3 regions of the Paraburkholderia aromaticivorans genome follow, and region 1 is predicted to be linked to each of the others. Evidence: predicted binding sites of a transcription regulator. Region 1 holds the regulator's gene; each other region holds the start of a gene.

The links. Region 1 encodes HrcA, which represses chaperone genes, less so after heat shock. Its sites were predicted from a motif close to TTAGCACTCNNNNNNNNNGAGTGCTAA; they were not measured.
Region 2: the regulator HrcA is predicted to act here: its motif matches at 2,011-2,037, upstream of groES (co-chaperone GroES).
Region 3: the regulator HrcA is predicted to act here: its motif matches at 3,230-3,256, upstream of rpoH (RNA polymerase sigma factor RpoH).

Annotation. Positions count from the first base shown of each region.
Region 1 is NZ_CP022989.1:585,020-590,159, forward strand. It holds gene CJU94_RS02570 (RNA-binding S4 domain-containing protein) at 44-451, opposite strand; gene hemH (ferrochelatase) at 460-1,530, opposite strand; gene hrcA (heat-inducible transcriptional repressor HrcA) at 1,711-2,730, opposite strand; gene CJU94_RS02585 (NAD kinase) at 3,074-3,976, shown strand; gene recN (DNA repair protein RecN) at 4,049-5,140, shown strand, end outside.
Region 2 is NZ_CP022989.1:449,133-454,272, forward strand. It holds gene groL (chaperonin GroEL) at 1-1,594, opposite strand, end outside; gene groES (co-chaperone GroES) at 1,648-1,938, opposite strand; gene CJU94_RS01940 (CppA family protein) at 2,460-2,741, shown strand; gene CJU94_RS01945 (DUF2471 domain-containing protein) at 2,780-3,181, shown strand; gene CJU94_RS01950 (ArsR/SmtB family transcription factor) at 3,786-4,118, shown strand; gene CJU94_RS01955 (ArsI/CadI family heavy metal resistance metalloenzyme) at 4,115-4,570, shown strand; gene CJU94_RS40700 (hypothetical protein) at 4,567-4,728, shown strand; gene arsB (ACR3 family arsenite efflux transporter) at 4,715-5,140, shown strand, end outside.
Region 3 is NZ_CP022989.1:833,254-838,393, forward strand. It holds gene ybiB (DNA-binding protein YbiB) at 1-174, shown strand, start outside; partial or broken gene CJU94_RS03695 (2-isopropylmalate synthase) at 678-1,676, shown strand; gene CJU94_RS03700 (nuclear transport factor 2 family protein) at 1,964-2,347, opposite strand; gene CJU94_RS03705 (acyloxyacyl hydrolase) at 2,391-2,954, opposite strand; gene rpoH (RNA polymerase sigma factor RpoH) at 3,318-4,253, shown strand; gene cydP (cytochrome oxidase putative small subunit CydP) at 4,589-4,849, shown strand; gene CJU94_RS03720 (cytochrome ubiquinol oxidase subunit I) at 4,839-5,140, shown strand, end outside.

The DNA of each region.
Region 1 (5,140 bases):
ACTACCGAATATGGTGGCGTGCACGCGACCATGGAACAATTGTTCAACCCCCACCTGAAAGTTTGTCGATAGTGCGCCGGTCGCGTTTGGTCGGTCGGCCGTGCAATGCGGCCGCCGGTTCGCGATACGTCTTGCGCCGCTCCTGTTCGACCTGCCGCTTCACCTTGCTCTCCTCGGTTTCCGCATAAAGCGTTTGCGCGATGCTCGCCGGGCCACGCACGTCGCACACGCCCAGCACCGCCACCTGCCAGACAATCCGTTCGATCTCGACCTCGACCAGGTCGCCGACCCGCACGTCTTTGGCCGGCTTGACACTGACGCCGTCAATGCGCACATGCCCTTTTTCGACGGCCGCCGCCGCGAGCGAACGCGTCTTGAAAAAGCGCGCCGCCCAAAGCCATTTGTCGATGCGTAGTTTCGCGCCCGCTTCGGTCGAAATCCGGTAGTTCATGAGCCCGCTCAAGCTCCCGTCGTATGCGGTACGGGCAGCGCCTGCACCGGCCAGCCCTGCAGATTTTGCGCGACGATTTCGCCCAGCGCGGCAATCCACGCCTGCGAGGCGTTCAGGCAGGGAATCCGATGGAAATCCTGGCCGCCCGCATGGAGGAACTCGTCACGCACTTCCATGCCGATTTCCTCGATGGTTTCGAGGCAATCGGCAGTAAAACCCGGACAGAACAGATCGGCGCGCCGCACGCCCGCCGCGCCCAACTCCTTGAGCGTGGGCGCGGTATACGGCTGCAGCCACTCTGCCTTGCCGAACCGCGACTGGAAGGTGATGCGGCACTCCACCGGCGTCAGTTCGAGCGCCTGCATCAGCAGCGCGCCGGTTTGCTGGCATTGCTCGTGATACGGATCGCCAAGATCCAGCGTGCGTTTGGGCACACCGTGAAAACTCAGCACCAGCTTGTCGCCCGAGGCGAAATCCGGCCGGCCGTGTTGATGCCAATAGTGATGAACCTGCGCGGCAAGCGCCGCAATGTAGGCCGGATGATCGGCGTACTGGCGCACCGTACGGATTTCCGGCTGATTGCGCATGCGCTTGAGGGCCGAAAAGGCCTCGTCGAACGCGGTGGCGGTGGTGGACGACGAATATTGCGGATACATGGGCATCAGCAGCACACGTTCGGCGCCGGCCAGCTTGAGCTGGTTCAGCATGGCCGGAATGCCCGGCGTGCCGTAGCGCATCGCGTAATCGACGAGCACCGTGTAGTCGTTCAGTTGCAGCAGATGGCGCAAGCCTTCGGTCTGCTTCTCGGTGAACACGCGCAGCGGTGAGCCTTCGGGCATCCACACCGTGGCGTACTTCTTGGCGGAGGCGCGGCCGCGGAACGGCAAGATCAGCAGGCGCAAGATGATTTGCCAGAGCAGCGCCGGAATTTCGACCACGCGCGGATCGGAGAGAAACTGCGCGAGATAGCGGCGGACCGCGCGCGGCGTCGGCGCGTCGGGCGTGCCGAGATTGATCAGCAGCACCGCGACACGATGTGACGTGGCGTTCTGAGAAGGCCGCTCGAGGTCGAAGCGCATAGGCAGCAGGGGTAACCCGTGTAGGCGGAGTATCGGTTCAGGTGGAAACCATTATAGCGGCGTGTTTCATGCACCGGTCCGCCGGACACCCCTGGCCATTCGGCCAATTGGCAAGCCGCGCGCCGTCACGCATTATTTGCGGCAGAAACCGGCGCGGCCGGGAGTCGAAGAAAGCTGTTTCTACTGCTGGCTCAGAGTCAGGGAAAGCAGGCGTGCGGTAATGTCCACAATCGGAATCACGCGGTTGTAGGCCATGCGGGTCGGTCCGATCACGCCCAGCGTGCCGACGATCTTTCCGTTCACCTCGTAAGGCGCGGTGACCACGCTCATTTCCTCGATCGGCACGAGGTTCGACTCGCCGCCAATGAAAATCTGCACGCCGGCCGCGTGACTCGACACGTCGAGCAATTGAAGGAGACTAGTCTTTTGGTCGAACACATCGAACAGCTTGCGCAGGCGCGCCATGTCCGACGACAGGTCGGCCACTTCGAGCAGGTTGCGCTCGCCGGAAATCAGCACGGTCTCGCCCGTGTCGGCTTCGTCCGTGCTGGCCGTGACGGCGGCGTGCATCAGCGTGGTCATGTCGCCGCGCAGTTCGTCGATTTCTTCGCGCAGGCGGCGGCGCACGTCGTCGAACGAGAGGCCCGCGAAGTGCGCGTTGATGTAGTTGGAGGCTTCAACCAGTTGCGACGGCGAGAAATCGCGCTGGGTCGCCATGATGCGGTTCTGCACGTCGCCTTCCGGCGTGACGATGATCAGCAGAATGCGCTTGTCGGACAAACGCATGAACTCGATCTGCTTGAACACGTGGCTGCGCCGCGGCGTCAGCACCACGCCCGCGAACTGCGACAGATTGGACAGCACGCTTGCCGCCGCAGCAACGACTTTCTGCGGCTCACCCGCCTGCAGCGTGGTCTTCACGGTGCGCATCACCGCTTCTTCGTCGGCGGCGGACTCCACCGTCAGCATGGTATCCACGAACAGGCGGTAGCCGCGCGGCGTGGGAATGCGGCCTGCGGAAGTATGCGGACTGATCACGAGCCCCAGGTCCTCGAGGTCGGACATCACGTTGCGGATGGTTGCGGGACTCAGTTCGAGGCCCGAATAGCGCGACAACGTGCGCGAGCCGACCGGCTGACCCTCGGCGATGTAGCGCTCGATCAGCGTTTTGAGGAGGGTTTGTGCGCGAGGATCTAGCATGACGGAAAATTTTAGCTCAATGGCACGACTACCGCGAGCGCTAGGGGCGCCCATCCCTGACGAACGCGCCACCGCTTGCCGCTGCGGCACGTTGCCTTCGGTCCGGCCCGTTGGCCGGCGTTCAGCCCGGCGCGTTGCGGATCATCGCGCGGACCACCGGGCGGACCGCCTTCCGGGCCGCCCGGCGGCCGGTACCTCATTGCACTTTAACCGGCGCGCATGTCATCAAGGCTTCACCATTCTAACGATAATCGCGAGATGCGCTGGCGGCCCGCGCGGGCCGGGCCGCCACCGGGGTCTGTCTACGGTTCTTTTCAGGCCCTACCTATGGTGTAATGCCGGCATGCAAGTGACCAGCCAGTTCAAGACCGTCGCGCTCGTCGGGCGCAACAATACGCCGGGCATCGCCGAGCCGTTGACCGCGCTCGCCTTGTGCATCGCAAAGCGCGGCTTCGAGGTCGTGTTCGAAGCCGACACCGCCGCCGAGATCGGCGTCACCGACTACCCGGCGCTGCGTCCCGCCGAGATCGGTGCGCGCGCCGACGTGGCCGTGGTGCTGGGCGGCGACGGCACCATGCTCGGCATCGGCCGCCAGCTGGCGCCATACCGCACGCCTTTGATCGGCATCAACCACGGGCGGCTTGGCTTCATCACCGACATTCCGATCTCCGACATGCGCGAGATCGTGCCGCAAATGCTGGCCGGCAATTTCGAACGCGAAGAACGCGTGCTGCTCGAAGCGCGCATCATGCGCGACGGCACCCCGATCTATCACGCGCTGGCCTTCAACGACGTGGTGGTCAACCGCAGCGGCTTCTCGGGCATGGCGGAACTGCATGTCTCGGTGGACGGCCGCTTCATGTACAACCAGCGCTCGGACGGCCTGATCGTGGCTACGCCCACCGGCTCGACCGCCTACGCGCTGTCTTCGCAAGGGCCGATTCTGCATCCGCAGTTGCAAGGCATCGTGCTGGTGCCGATCGCGCCGCACGCGCTGTCGAACCGTCCGATCGTGCTGCCGGACGATTCCAAGGTGAGCATCCAGATCGTCTCGGGGCGTGAAGTGAACGTCAATTTCGACATGCAGTCGTTCACCTCGCTCGAACTGAGCGACACGATCGAAGTGCGCCGCTCGCGCCATACAGTGCCGATGCTGCATCCGGTCGGCTACAGCTACTTCGCCACGCTGCGCAAGAAGCTGCACTGGAACGAGTACCCGTCGCACGAAGAAGACCCCAAGCCCTGAGCGGCAAGGACACCCGGAACGCGAACGCCGCCGCTGCCGAACCCTGACTACCCAGCTCACCAGACGACCTCCATGCTTCGCCACCTCTCGATACGCGACTTCGTCATCGTCGCCGCGCTCGATCTCGAATTCGACAGCGGCTTCACTGTTTTCTCCGGCGAAACCGGCGCCGGCAAGTCGATCCTGATCGACGCGCTGGCGCTCGCGCTCGGCGCCCGCGCCGACGCGAACGTCGTGCGCACCGGCGAAAGCCGTGCGGACATCACCGCCGAATTCGAGACTCACGCGCAGCTCGAGCACTGGCTCGACGAGCAGGCGCTCGGCACGACCGGTGCCGACGGGCATCACGGCAGCACCGTAATGCTGCGGCGCGTGGTGGATGCCAACGGCCGTTCGCGGGCCTTTATCAACGGCACGGCCGCGACGCTCGCGCAGTTGCGCGAGGTCGGCGAAATGCTGGTGGATATTCATGGCCAGCACGCGCACCAGTTGCTGATGCGTCCCGACGCCCAACGCGAACTGTTCGACACGCACGCGGGCCTGTCCGACACCGCGGCGACCGTCACGCGGGCATGGCGGGCATGGCGCGAAAAGGTTCAGGCGGTCGAGCACGCGCAAACGCGCGACCGTGAGCTGCAACTGGAGCGCGAGCGGCTCGCCTGGCAGCTCGCCGAACTGGACAAGCTCGCACCGCTGCCCGGCGAGTGGGAAGAGGTCAACGCCGAGCATCGGCGGCTGTCGCATTCGGCCAATCTGATCGACGGCGTGCAAGGCGCACTCGGCGCGCTGTCCGAATCGGACGAGGCGATGATCACGCATCTGTCTTCGATCGTGTCGAAGGTGCGCGATCTGGCGGAAATCGATCCCGCTTTGAACGACGTACTCGCCGCACTCGAGCCGGCCGAAATCCAGCTGCAGGAAGCGGCTTATTCGTTGAGCCATTACGCGCAAAAGCTCGAACTCGATCCGGAGCGGCTGGCGCAGGTCGAAAAGCGCCTCGACGCATTGCATTCGGCGGCGCGCAAATTCCGTCTGCAGCCGCAAACGCTGCCTGAGGAACACGAGGCGCGTCGCGCGCAACTGGCCGCGCTCGACGCGGCCGCCGACCTCGACAGCCTGCACGCCGCCGAAGCCAAGGCCAGGGAAGACTTCCTCACCGAGGCG
Region 2 (5,140 bases), 140 kb from region 1:
GCATCGGTGCATCTTCCTTCGGCAGTTCGCAAACAGCTGCGTCGGTCGTCAGCAGGAGACCTGCCACCGAAGCTGCGTTTTGCAGCGCCGTGCGCGTCACCTTCGTCGGGTCGACAACACCAGCGTCGACCAGGTCGACGTACTCGCCGGTTGCTGCGTTGTAGCCGTAGTTGCCTTGGCCAGCAGCAACTGCTGCCACCACGACGCTGGCTTCTTCGCCACCGTTCGTGACGATCTGACGCAGCGGTTCTTCCATCGCGCGCAGCACGATCTTGATACCTGCGTCCTGATCGGCGTTAGCGCCCTTCAGGCCAGCGATAGCCGTGCGAGCGCGGATCAGCGCGACGCCGCCACCAGCGACGATGCCTTCTTCCACAGCTGCGCGCGTTGCGTGCAGTGCGTCTTCGACACGTGCCTTCTTTTCCTTCATTTCGACTTCGGTCGCAGCGCCGACCTTGATCACTGCAACACCGCCTGCCAGCTTGGCAACGCGCTCTTGCAGCTTTTCACGGTCGTAGTCCGACGTTGCTTCTTCGATTTGCGTGCGAACCTGCTTCACACGTGCTTCGATGTTCGCAGCTTCGCCAGCGCCGTCGATGATCGTGGTGTTTTCCTTGCCCACTTCGATACGCTTCGCTTGACCCAGTTCGGCCAGCGTTGCCTTTTCGAGCGTCAGGCCGGTTTCTTCAGCGATGACTTGACCGCCGGTCAGGATCGCGATGTCTTCCAGCATGGCTTTACGACGATCGCCGAAGCCCGGAGCCTTGACAGCAACAGTCTTCAGGATGCCGCGGATGTTGTTCACCACCAGCGTTGCCAGTGCTTCGCCTTCGACGTCTTCCGCGATGATCAGCAGCGGACGGCCAGCCTTGGCGACCTGTTCCAGGATCGGCAGCAGATCACGGATGTTCGACACCTTCTTGTCGTGCAGCAGCACGAACGGGTTGTCCAACACGGCAACTTGCTTGTCCGGATTGTTGATGAAGTACGGCGACAGGTAGCCGCGGTCGAATTGCATACCTTCGACAACGTCCAGCTCGTCTTGCAGCGACTTGCCGTCTTCGACGGTGATCACGCCTTCCTTGCCGACCTTGTCCATGGCTTCAGCGATACGATCGCCGATCGACGAGTCGCTGTTTGCCGAAATCGCGCCAACTTGTGCGATTTCCTTGTTGGTCGTGCACGGCTTGCTGATCTTGCGCAGTTCTTCGATCGCTGCGAACACAGCCTTGTCGATACCGCGCTTCAGGTCCATCGGGTTCATGCCCGATGCGACGTACTTCATGCCTTCGCGGACGATCGACTGAGCCAGGACCGTTGCGGTCGTGGTGCCGTCACCTGCGTTGTCGCTGGTCTTGGAAGCGACTTCCTTGACCATTTGCGCGCCCATGTTCTGGAGCTTGTCTTTCAGTTCGATCTCTTTGGCGACCGACACACCGTCCTTCGTGACCGTCGGGCCGCCGAAGCTGCGTTCCAGCACAACGTTGCGACCCTTCGGGCCCAGCGTGACCTTCACAGCGTTCGCGAGGATGTTCACGCCTTCAACCATCTTGGCACGGGCGGAATCACCGAATACGACGTCTTTAGCTGCCATCTTCTAACTCCTTGAATTCTCTGGGATATGACCGGGAAAGTAGCGGCTTGCGCTTACTTCTGCACCACGGCCATGATGTCTTCTTCGCGCATCACGAGCAGTTCGTTGCCGTCGACCTTGACGGTCTGGCCTGCGTACTTGCCGAACAGGACGCGGTCACCAACCTTCACGTCGAGTGCGATTTGTGCACCCTTGTCGTCACGCTTGCCCGGGCCGACTGCGAGGATTTCGCCTTGATCCGGCTTTTCCGCTGCGGCTTCGGGGATCACGATGCCCGACGCAGTCTTGGTTTCTTGATCCAGACGTTTGACGATCACGCGATCATGCAAAGGACGAAGGTTCATACATACTCCTCTCTTGATTGAGACTGAAGAACGCTGAGAAAACCCGGCTGACTGAGCCAACCGGCGATGTTGTTAGCACTCTCGTGCAGCGAGTGCTAATTATATGGACCGGTGGTGACAAATTCAAGAAGGGATGACCGTCGAGTGTCCAGATTCGCTTGAGTCCGAACCTTGCACCGCAGCAGGCCTCTGACGGATTGCAATAATTCCCTTTCAAAACAGCGATCTACTAGCAGCCCCAATGGCCGGCAAATGAACCCCGATCACTCGCGAACAGGGTGCTCGACGACCGAATCGCGTGGATTTTCCTTGTGATCGTCCGCCCAGGGGAATCCCTTAATACTGGAAACCGATGCGCGGCGTTCGCCGCGATAGCCTCATCGGCCTGCGCGGCGACCGCTGCGCATCGACGTTAATCGCCGTCTTTTTTGTCCGCCGAGTCCAACATCCTGCGAATTGACTTGCATCCCGGTCAAATACTGTATAAATTCACAGTACTGTTTTTATATACAGGATCGGCCATGAACCAACTCATCCGCATCTTGAACGACGGTGATCGCGAAACGCTTGCCTGGTTGCGCAAGCATGTCGGAGACGTGCGCGTGGCTGCTGCCGCACGCCATCTGGGAGGCAACGGCAAACCGTACGTGTCCGCGGTGTGCCGCTATCTCGGCGTACGTCCACCAACGCCTCATCAACATTGCCGGCCTGTTGAAGACTGCACGGTCGGCGATAACTATCTTGCCCAGATCCGCCAGTTGTTGGCACAGCGAAACCAGACGTTGTCGAAGCATCGAATTTGATGCCGCCAGTTGCCGCAAGTCTTCAGGAAGATAACCGCATGAACGACGCCGCTCTTGATATGGATGTCCACGGCACCCATCCTGCCGCCTTCGAACGCGCCCTGCGCAGCGCGTCGCTCGATCTCCAGCAGATCATTGCCACGGTCGCAGGTCGCCACCTCGACAGTGGCCGCCGCCGTTACTCAAGTGATGCGCGACTGCCGACCTGGCGCACGCTGCAGACAATCGACGTACAAGTCTTTGAAAATCGGGGCTTCCGGGCGAGGCACAGCGAGACGGTACGCTCGACGTTTGTCCGGTTTGAAGACAGTCGGTTGTCCGGAATGGATCTCGACGAACCCGTCGATTGGCGACGTGACGACGACGACTTGCCAGCCGTGTACTTGCTCGTACGCGCACTGGTACAGGCCGACACTGCCGATGCGGCCACTCAGGATTAGTGCGCCGATATCGACGGTTGGCCGTTATCGTTTTGAATACGCGATAGAAAGTTCAAAGTTAAGCGAACCAGACTCCAGATCGCTCATACTGAAATGAACCATAGACTCAGAGTTAGCTGAGAGCATCATCCATCTCGTCGCGAATGGCATGCTGATCGGCTCGGGGTACCCTGGTCGCGGTCGGGCAGAAGCTCGGCGTGCGGGGTCACCGCGATCAATCCGCCGGCGCCGTACATCGCACGCGAGCGCGAAGCAACGGGCAAACTGCAAAATCCCGTCGCGCTGGTCGCGGTCATCGCCGCTCCCGGCATTGCGCCTTTCGCTGCGCAGATGGTGACGAGCGACACAAGGCTCGTCGTCGTGCCCGGACTGTTGCGCGACGGCGGATTCGGCTGCTTATGTCACGGAAGTCACGGAACGGCGTTTCGTAAGTGCGACTCCTGACAATGATGCGTCACATGCGTCGACGAATTGCGTGACCGCCTCACCCATTGCTCGAGTCGTCGCAATCCTCGAACGCCTCCCCGCATCCCTACGAGGCAGCCGCGCGACGTTATTTCAACAATACTTGAAATATCGAAGCCAATGCTTTATTGTTCCGGGCATGGACTCAGATCTCGTCGTACGCGCGCTGAGCGCGCTCGCCCATGAATCGCGCCTCGCGATCTTCCGCCTGTTGGTGGTGGCCGGACCGGAGGGTATGGCGGCGGGTGAAATCGCCCAGCAGCTTGGGCTGTCCCCTTCCAGCCTGTCCTTCCACCTGAAGGATCTGTCACATGCAGAGCTGGTGAAGCCGCGGCAGGAGGGGCGTTTCATTATCTACACGGCGAACTTCGACGCCATGACAGGTCTGATCGATTTCCTCACGGAGAACTGCTGCGCGGGCGCGACCTGTGCCGCGAGCGATCTCCCAAACTGCTGCGCAGGCAAAGCATGAAACGCATTCACATCCATGTTGCGGTTGAGAATCTGAACGACAGCATCCGCTTTTACAGCGCGATGTTCGGTAACGCCGAGCCCACCGTTCGCAAGAGCGATTACTGCAAATGGGAGCTGACGGACCCCGCGATGAACTTCGCGATCTCGCAGCGCGGTGCGAAACCGGGTGTCGATCACATCGGCATTCAGGTCGAGACCGAGGCAGAGCTGGCCGAGATGAATGCGTGTTTTAGCGCAGCACAATTGCCGGTAGTCACGCAGACAGGAACGACCTGTTGCTATGCCCGGTCGGACAAGGCCTGGACGATTGATCCTCAGGGCGTCGCATGGGAGACGTTCAGAACTCTTGACGTTGCGCCGCTATATGGGCACTCGCATGTGCTGCCGGAATCGTCAACTGCATGCTGCGCACCCGCCGATTCCGTCGTGAACTTCCGGAGCCGCGCGTGAGCACCAGACCTGACTCAATTCTCATTCTCCGCACCGGCAACGGCATGCGCAGCATTGCGGCAGCCGCACTGGTCGACATGGCGGCCCCTGGCGCAATCCAACGCGAGATGCGCGCCACCGGTGAGAACCACATAGAGGAATCAGATGAGCAGCACTGATACGGCCATCGGCAATGCACGGCCGGCAATCGGATTCTTCGAGCGTTACCTGACGGTCTGGGTCGCGCTGTGCATCGTCGGCGGCATTCTGTTTGGGCAACTGCTTCCGCAAGTTTCCCAGGCGATCGGCCGCATGGAGGTGGCGCAGGTGAATCTCCCGGTTGGCGTGCTGATCTGGGTGATGATCATCCCGATGCTGGTCAAGATCGATTTTGCCGCGATGACCCAGGTAAAGAACCAATGGCGCGGCATCGGCGTCACGCTATTCGTGAACTGGTTCGTCAAACCGTTCTCGATGGCCTTGCTCGGCTGGATCTTCATCCGCCACGTGTTTGCGCCATGGCTTCCCGCCGACCAGCTCGACAGCTATATCGCGGGCCTGATCCTGCTGGCTGCCGCGCCCTGCACGGCG
Region 3 (5,140 bases), 250 kb from region 1:
GTGCCGCATGAACGCTCGTCGCCGGATGCGCCGGAAGTCGACTTGCCCGAGGCGAAAGACGCGCCGACGACGGCCGCCTGGATCAGCGCAGTGCTCCGTGGCGAGGCGCCCGTGCCGAGCGCGATCGAGCGGCAGGTCGAACTGATCGTGGACGTCGCGCGAATGCCGCTGTGACGGGCACGGCGTGCGCGCTGCGCCGCGCTTGGCGTCGCACCGTGCGGCAGGCGCGGGTTGACACGCCATCGCGCGCCGTCATACATTAGACCCATGCGTTCCGTTCCGAACTCCCTCCGAATTGCCTCCGGCCGTCTAGCACGGCCGCTATCGCTACACCTGGCGTAAGTCAGGCGTAGCGCCGAGCGCTGGCAACCGCGTTGCCTTCGTCCGGTCCTTCCCGCCGTTCCTGTTTCATCCCCCAAAGCGTAGTTCTTCACCACCTGTAGCCGTTTGCATTCGTCCGTTTACCGCGCGGACGAAGCGCGAGGATCAAATGCACGCCGCATGGGCCTTATCCACGTCCGTTTTCGCCGTCACGCTGACGCTGTTCGTTCGCGCCCGTTCGTTGCTGCCGCTAGCCACCGGTTGGCGGACCGTGCACCCGTGGCAGTCCGCCAGCCGCCCGACGCCACCCCCTTCCTGCATACGACACAACGAAGACACAACGAACGAGGCTCACCATGTTGCGCAACCCCGCTGAAAAATACCGCCCCTTTCCCGCTGTACGACTGTCCGGCCGCAAGTGGCCGAGCCGCACGATCAACCACGCGCCGGTCTGGATGAGCACCGATCTGCGCGACGGCAATCAGGCGTTGATCGAACCGATGAACGCCGCGCAAAAACTCGAATTCTTCGAGATGCTGGTCGCAATCGGCTTCAAGGAAATCGAGGTCGGCTATCCGTCGGCATCGCAAACGGATTTCGATTTCGTTCGCAAGCTGATCGAGGAAAAACGCATTCCTGACGACGTGACCATCGAAGTGTTCATGCCGTCGCGAGCAGAGCTGATCGCGCGCACATTCGAAGCGCTGGAAGGCGCGCCGCGCGCGATCGTGCACCTGTACAACGCGATCTGCCCGACGTTTCGGCGGATCGTTTTCAACCAGTCGAAGGCCGGGATCAAGGCGCTGGCCGTGGAAGGCACGCACATCATCAAGGCGCACGCGCAAGCGCGGCCCGGCACACACTGGACCTTCCAGTACTCACCCGAGACGTTCAACACCGCCGAGCTGCCGTTCTCGCGCGAGGTCTGCGACGCGGTGGCGCAGACGTGGCGCCCCACGCGCAGCCACAAAATGATCGTCAACTTGCCCGCTAGCGTGGAAGCCGCGACCCCGAACGTGTTCGCCGATCAGATCGAATGGATGGACCGCAACCTCGGCTATCGCGACAGCATCGTGCTGTCGGTTCATCCGCATAACGATCGCGGCACCGCGGTAGCCGCCGCGGAACTGGCACTGCTGGCGGGCGCGGATCGTGTCGAAGGCTGTCTGTTCGGCAACGGCGAGCGTACCGGCAATCTCGATCTCGTCACGCTCGCGATGAATCTGGATGCCCAAGGTGTCGATACGGGGCTCGATTTCTCCGATATCGCGGCGGTGCGACGCGTGGTGGAGCGCTGCAACCGGTTGCCGGTAGATCCGCGGCACCCGTATGCGGGCGATGCGGTGACGCCGGCACAGGTGGTGGCGCGACAACGCGCGGCGATGCCGGAGACGTCGGCTGGGGCCGGGGCGGCGGAGCGTCGCGAGTGGAGCGGGGTGAATGAGGAGAGCGTGACGGCGTGAGAGTCGGACGTGAAAGTCGGGCGTAAGAGTCGGGCGTAAGAGTCGGGCGCGAGGCAGAAGGGCATCACGAACGAACCGTCAGCGAACCACACGCCGAGCCACAAGCGCGCGACCCGTATGCTTGTGGCGGCCGGACGCCCACACGGCGCAACCGGTCCGTTAGCGTGAGCTCACAAGGCTCACTCGATTGCGCAACGCGTAGCCTGCCAGGCAATCAGGCGCCATTGTCCGTCTGCCTGCGTATGTATCGCCGTGTAGGCGATCGGGAACAGCAGAGCGCCGTTATTCGCTTCCATTTCGATCAGCGCCCGGCCGGTGACCACGCAGGTCTCCCGCCCGACCGGCAGCACGTCTTGCGACTGCACCTCGATCTGCCGATAGCGGCGGCGGCCCGCAATAATCCCGTCGATGAACTGCCGCTTCGTTTCCCTCTTGCCGTTCGTGTGAACGTAGCTCACGTTATCCGCGAGCAACGTGTCGAGCGATTGGCCGTCGCCGTCGACCATTGCACGAAAACGCTCTCGTTCGAGCTCGCGTATCGCTTCGATTGTCTTTGCCGCCATCGCTCAGCCCCTCGCACCGATGAGCCGAACGTGGCCACGGTCGTCAGAAGTTATATTGCAGATATAGCTGGTGGAAATTTATACCAGGATTCGGCTCTTTGATACCGCCGTTCGAAATATGCTGGAAGCGATAGCCCGCCTGGTACTGCTGGCGGTTGCCGAATTGCATGCCCACGCCGGCCATGTCGGCGAACTGGAACGCCGTGCCCAGCGTGAAGGTCGAAGAAAGCCGCGGACTCGAGAGCACGCGGATGCCCGCGCCCACTTCGGCGTACGGGCGGATCGGACCCGATTCCTTGATGAAACGTATGATCGGCGTCACGCCGATTTCGCCGATATTCTCGTGCACGTCGCCTTCGTCGGTGTGCCACCATGCCACATGCGCCTCTCCGACCAGCGAGAAATGCCAGTCACCGATCTGCCACCAGGTCAGATCCGGATCCCAAACGATTCCCAGATCGAGTTTCTTGACGTGGCGATCCCCCAGTCCACCGGCGACCTGCACGCCGAACTGGCCGGCCAACGCCCATCCCGAGGTTCCCACCAGCACGGCCGCAGCCGTGATTTTTAGCGCCAGACCACGCAAAGCATTCTTTTTGTTGTCCATCTAACACCCGTTTTTCGCCGCCCGCTGAACAATTCGTAACAGTTTTGCGTATTCTAAAGTCAATCCAAATTTGGTGGATCGTATGAAGGAATACCATTTTTCGCAATTAGTCACTTCCAATACTGAAAAAATCGGTCACTTATTATCAACAAGTCGATCTGACAGGTAACTTATACGCCGCGCGCAGAGCTCTTCAAGAAGGCGTACCATGGCTATTGAATTGTGAATTTCAATAGGAATTTGCGGAACCTAGATGGCCCTACGCCCTCTAAGTATTAGCACTCGGTAAATCAGAGTGCTAACATCCAACGCTGGAGTCGTTACCTGAACAAGCTTTTGTCTGATTCCAAAGGAGTTTCTTACGTGAGCCATGCAATGACCCTTCCGAGTACTTTGAGCCCGTCGTCGGCTAAGGCCGCTTCGGCAGGTGCACTGGCGCTCTCGCATTCCTCTCTGCTGCCCGGTCAGCTGGGCAATATCGACGCCTACATCCAGGCCGTCAATCGGATTCCGATGCTGACGCCGGCGGAAGAACGCCAGTTCGCCACCGAATTTCGCGAGCAGGACAACCTCGAGTCCGCACGCCGTCTCGTCCTGTCGCATCTGCGGCTGGTCGTGTCGATCGCGCGCAACTATCTGGGCTATGGACTGCCGCACGCCGACCTGATCCAGGAAGGCAATATCGGCCTGATGAAGGCCGTGAAGCGCTTCGATCCGGAGCAGAACGTGCGCCTCGTGTCGTACGCCATGCATTGGATCAAGGCCGAGATCCACGAATACATTCTGCGCAACTGGCGGATGGTGAAAGTCGCCACGACCAAGGCGCAGCGCAAGCTGTTCTTCAACCTGCGCAGCCACAAACAGGGTCTGGGCGCATTCACGCCGGACGAGATCGAAGGTCTCGCCAAAGAGCTGAATGTGAAGCGCGAAGAAGTGTCCGAAATGGAAACGCGCCTCTCGGGCGGCGATATCGCACTGGAAGGCCAGGTCGAAGACGGCGAAGAGTCGTACGCGCCGATCGCCTATCTGGCCGACTCGCATAGCGAACCGACGGCCGTGCTGGCCTCGCGTCAGCGCGACAAGCTGCAAAGCGACGGTATCGCGAGCGCGCTGGACGCACTCGACGCCCGCAGCCGCCGTATCATCGAGGCACGCTGGCTGAAGGTGGAAGACGACGGCTCGGGTGGCTCGACGCTGCACGAACTGGCCGACGAGTTCGGTGTATCCGCCGAACGTATTCGCCAGATCGAGGCGAGCGCAATGAAGAAGATGCGCGGCGCACTCACCGAATATGCGTAAAGCCTGAAGTATTTCAGCATGCCGGTTCGCCCGGCGCGCGGCAGCCAGCCGCCAAGCCCCGCCCTCGTAAGACGGCGGGTTTTTTTTCGCTTACGTGGTTGCGTGGGCGCACGCGCGCGCATTCACGCGACAGAATGCACGGTCGACGCATTTCTTGACGTAACACAAAGCAGATAGCAATACTGGCTAAACGGAGCAAGTCTCGCGACCCAATGCCGCAGCACCGAACCGTTGCGCGCGAGGTTCTACTCCTAGAATCGGGATGCACTCGCCAGACCGTTGACGCGGTTTGGCGCCAGCCGGATTCACCGGTGTGAAGTGGCCTTCTACCGATCATGACCATAGCCCTCAATCGCCCTACCGTCCGCCGCCCGAGCCTGCGCAAGAGGTTCCACGGCTGGGTGCGCGGTCCGACGCTGGCGCGGGATATCGCCATCGTCCTCGCCGTCAAATTTGCACTGCTGATGGCGCTCAAATACACCTTCTTCAATCATCCACAGGCGGAGCACATGTCGCTCCCGCCTGAGCAAGTCGCGCAGGCGCTGCTGTCCGTGCCTGCTTCGCATCCGTCCCAAGGTGATCAACATGCCCGTTAGCGAAGTCGTAGAACTGTCGCGCCTCCAGTTCGCCATCACGGCGCTCTATCACTTCCTGTTCGTCCCGCTCACGCTCGGCCTGTCCTGGCTGCTCGTCATCATGGAGTCGGTCTACGTGATGACCGGCAAGCAGATCTACAAGGACATGACCCAGTTCTGGGGCAAGCTCTTCGGCATCAACTTTGCCATGGGCGTCACCACCGGTCTCACGCTCGAATTCCAGTTCGGCACCAACTGGTCCTACTACTCGCATTATGTCGGCGACATCTTCGGCGTGCCGCTCGCCGTCGA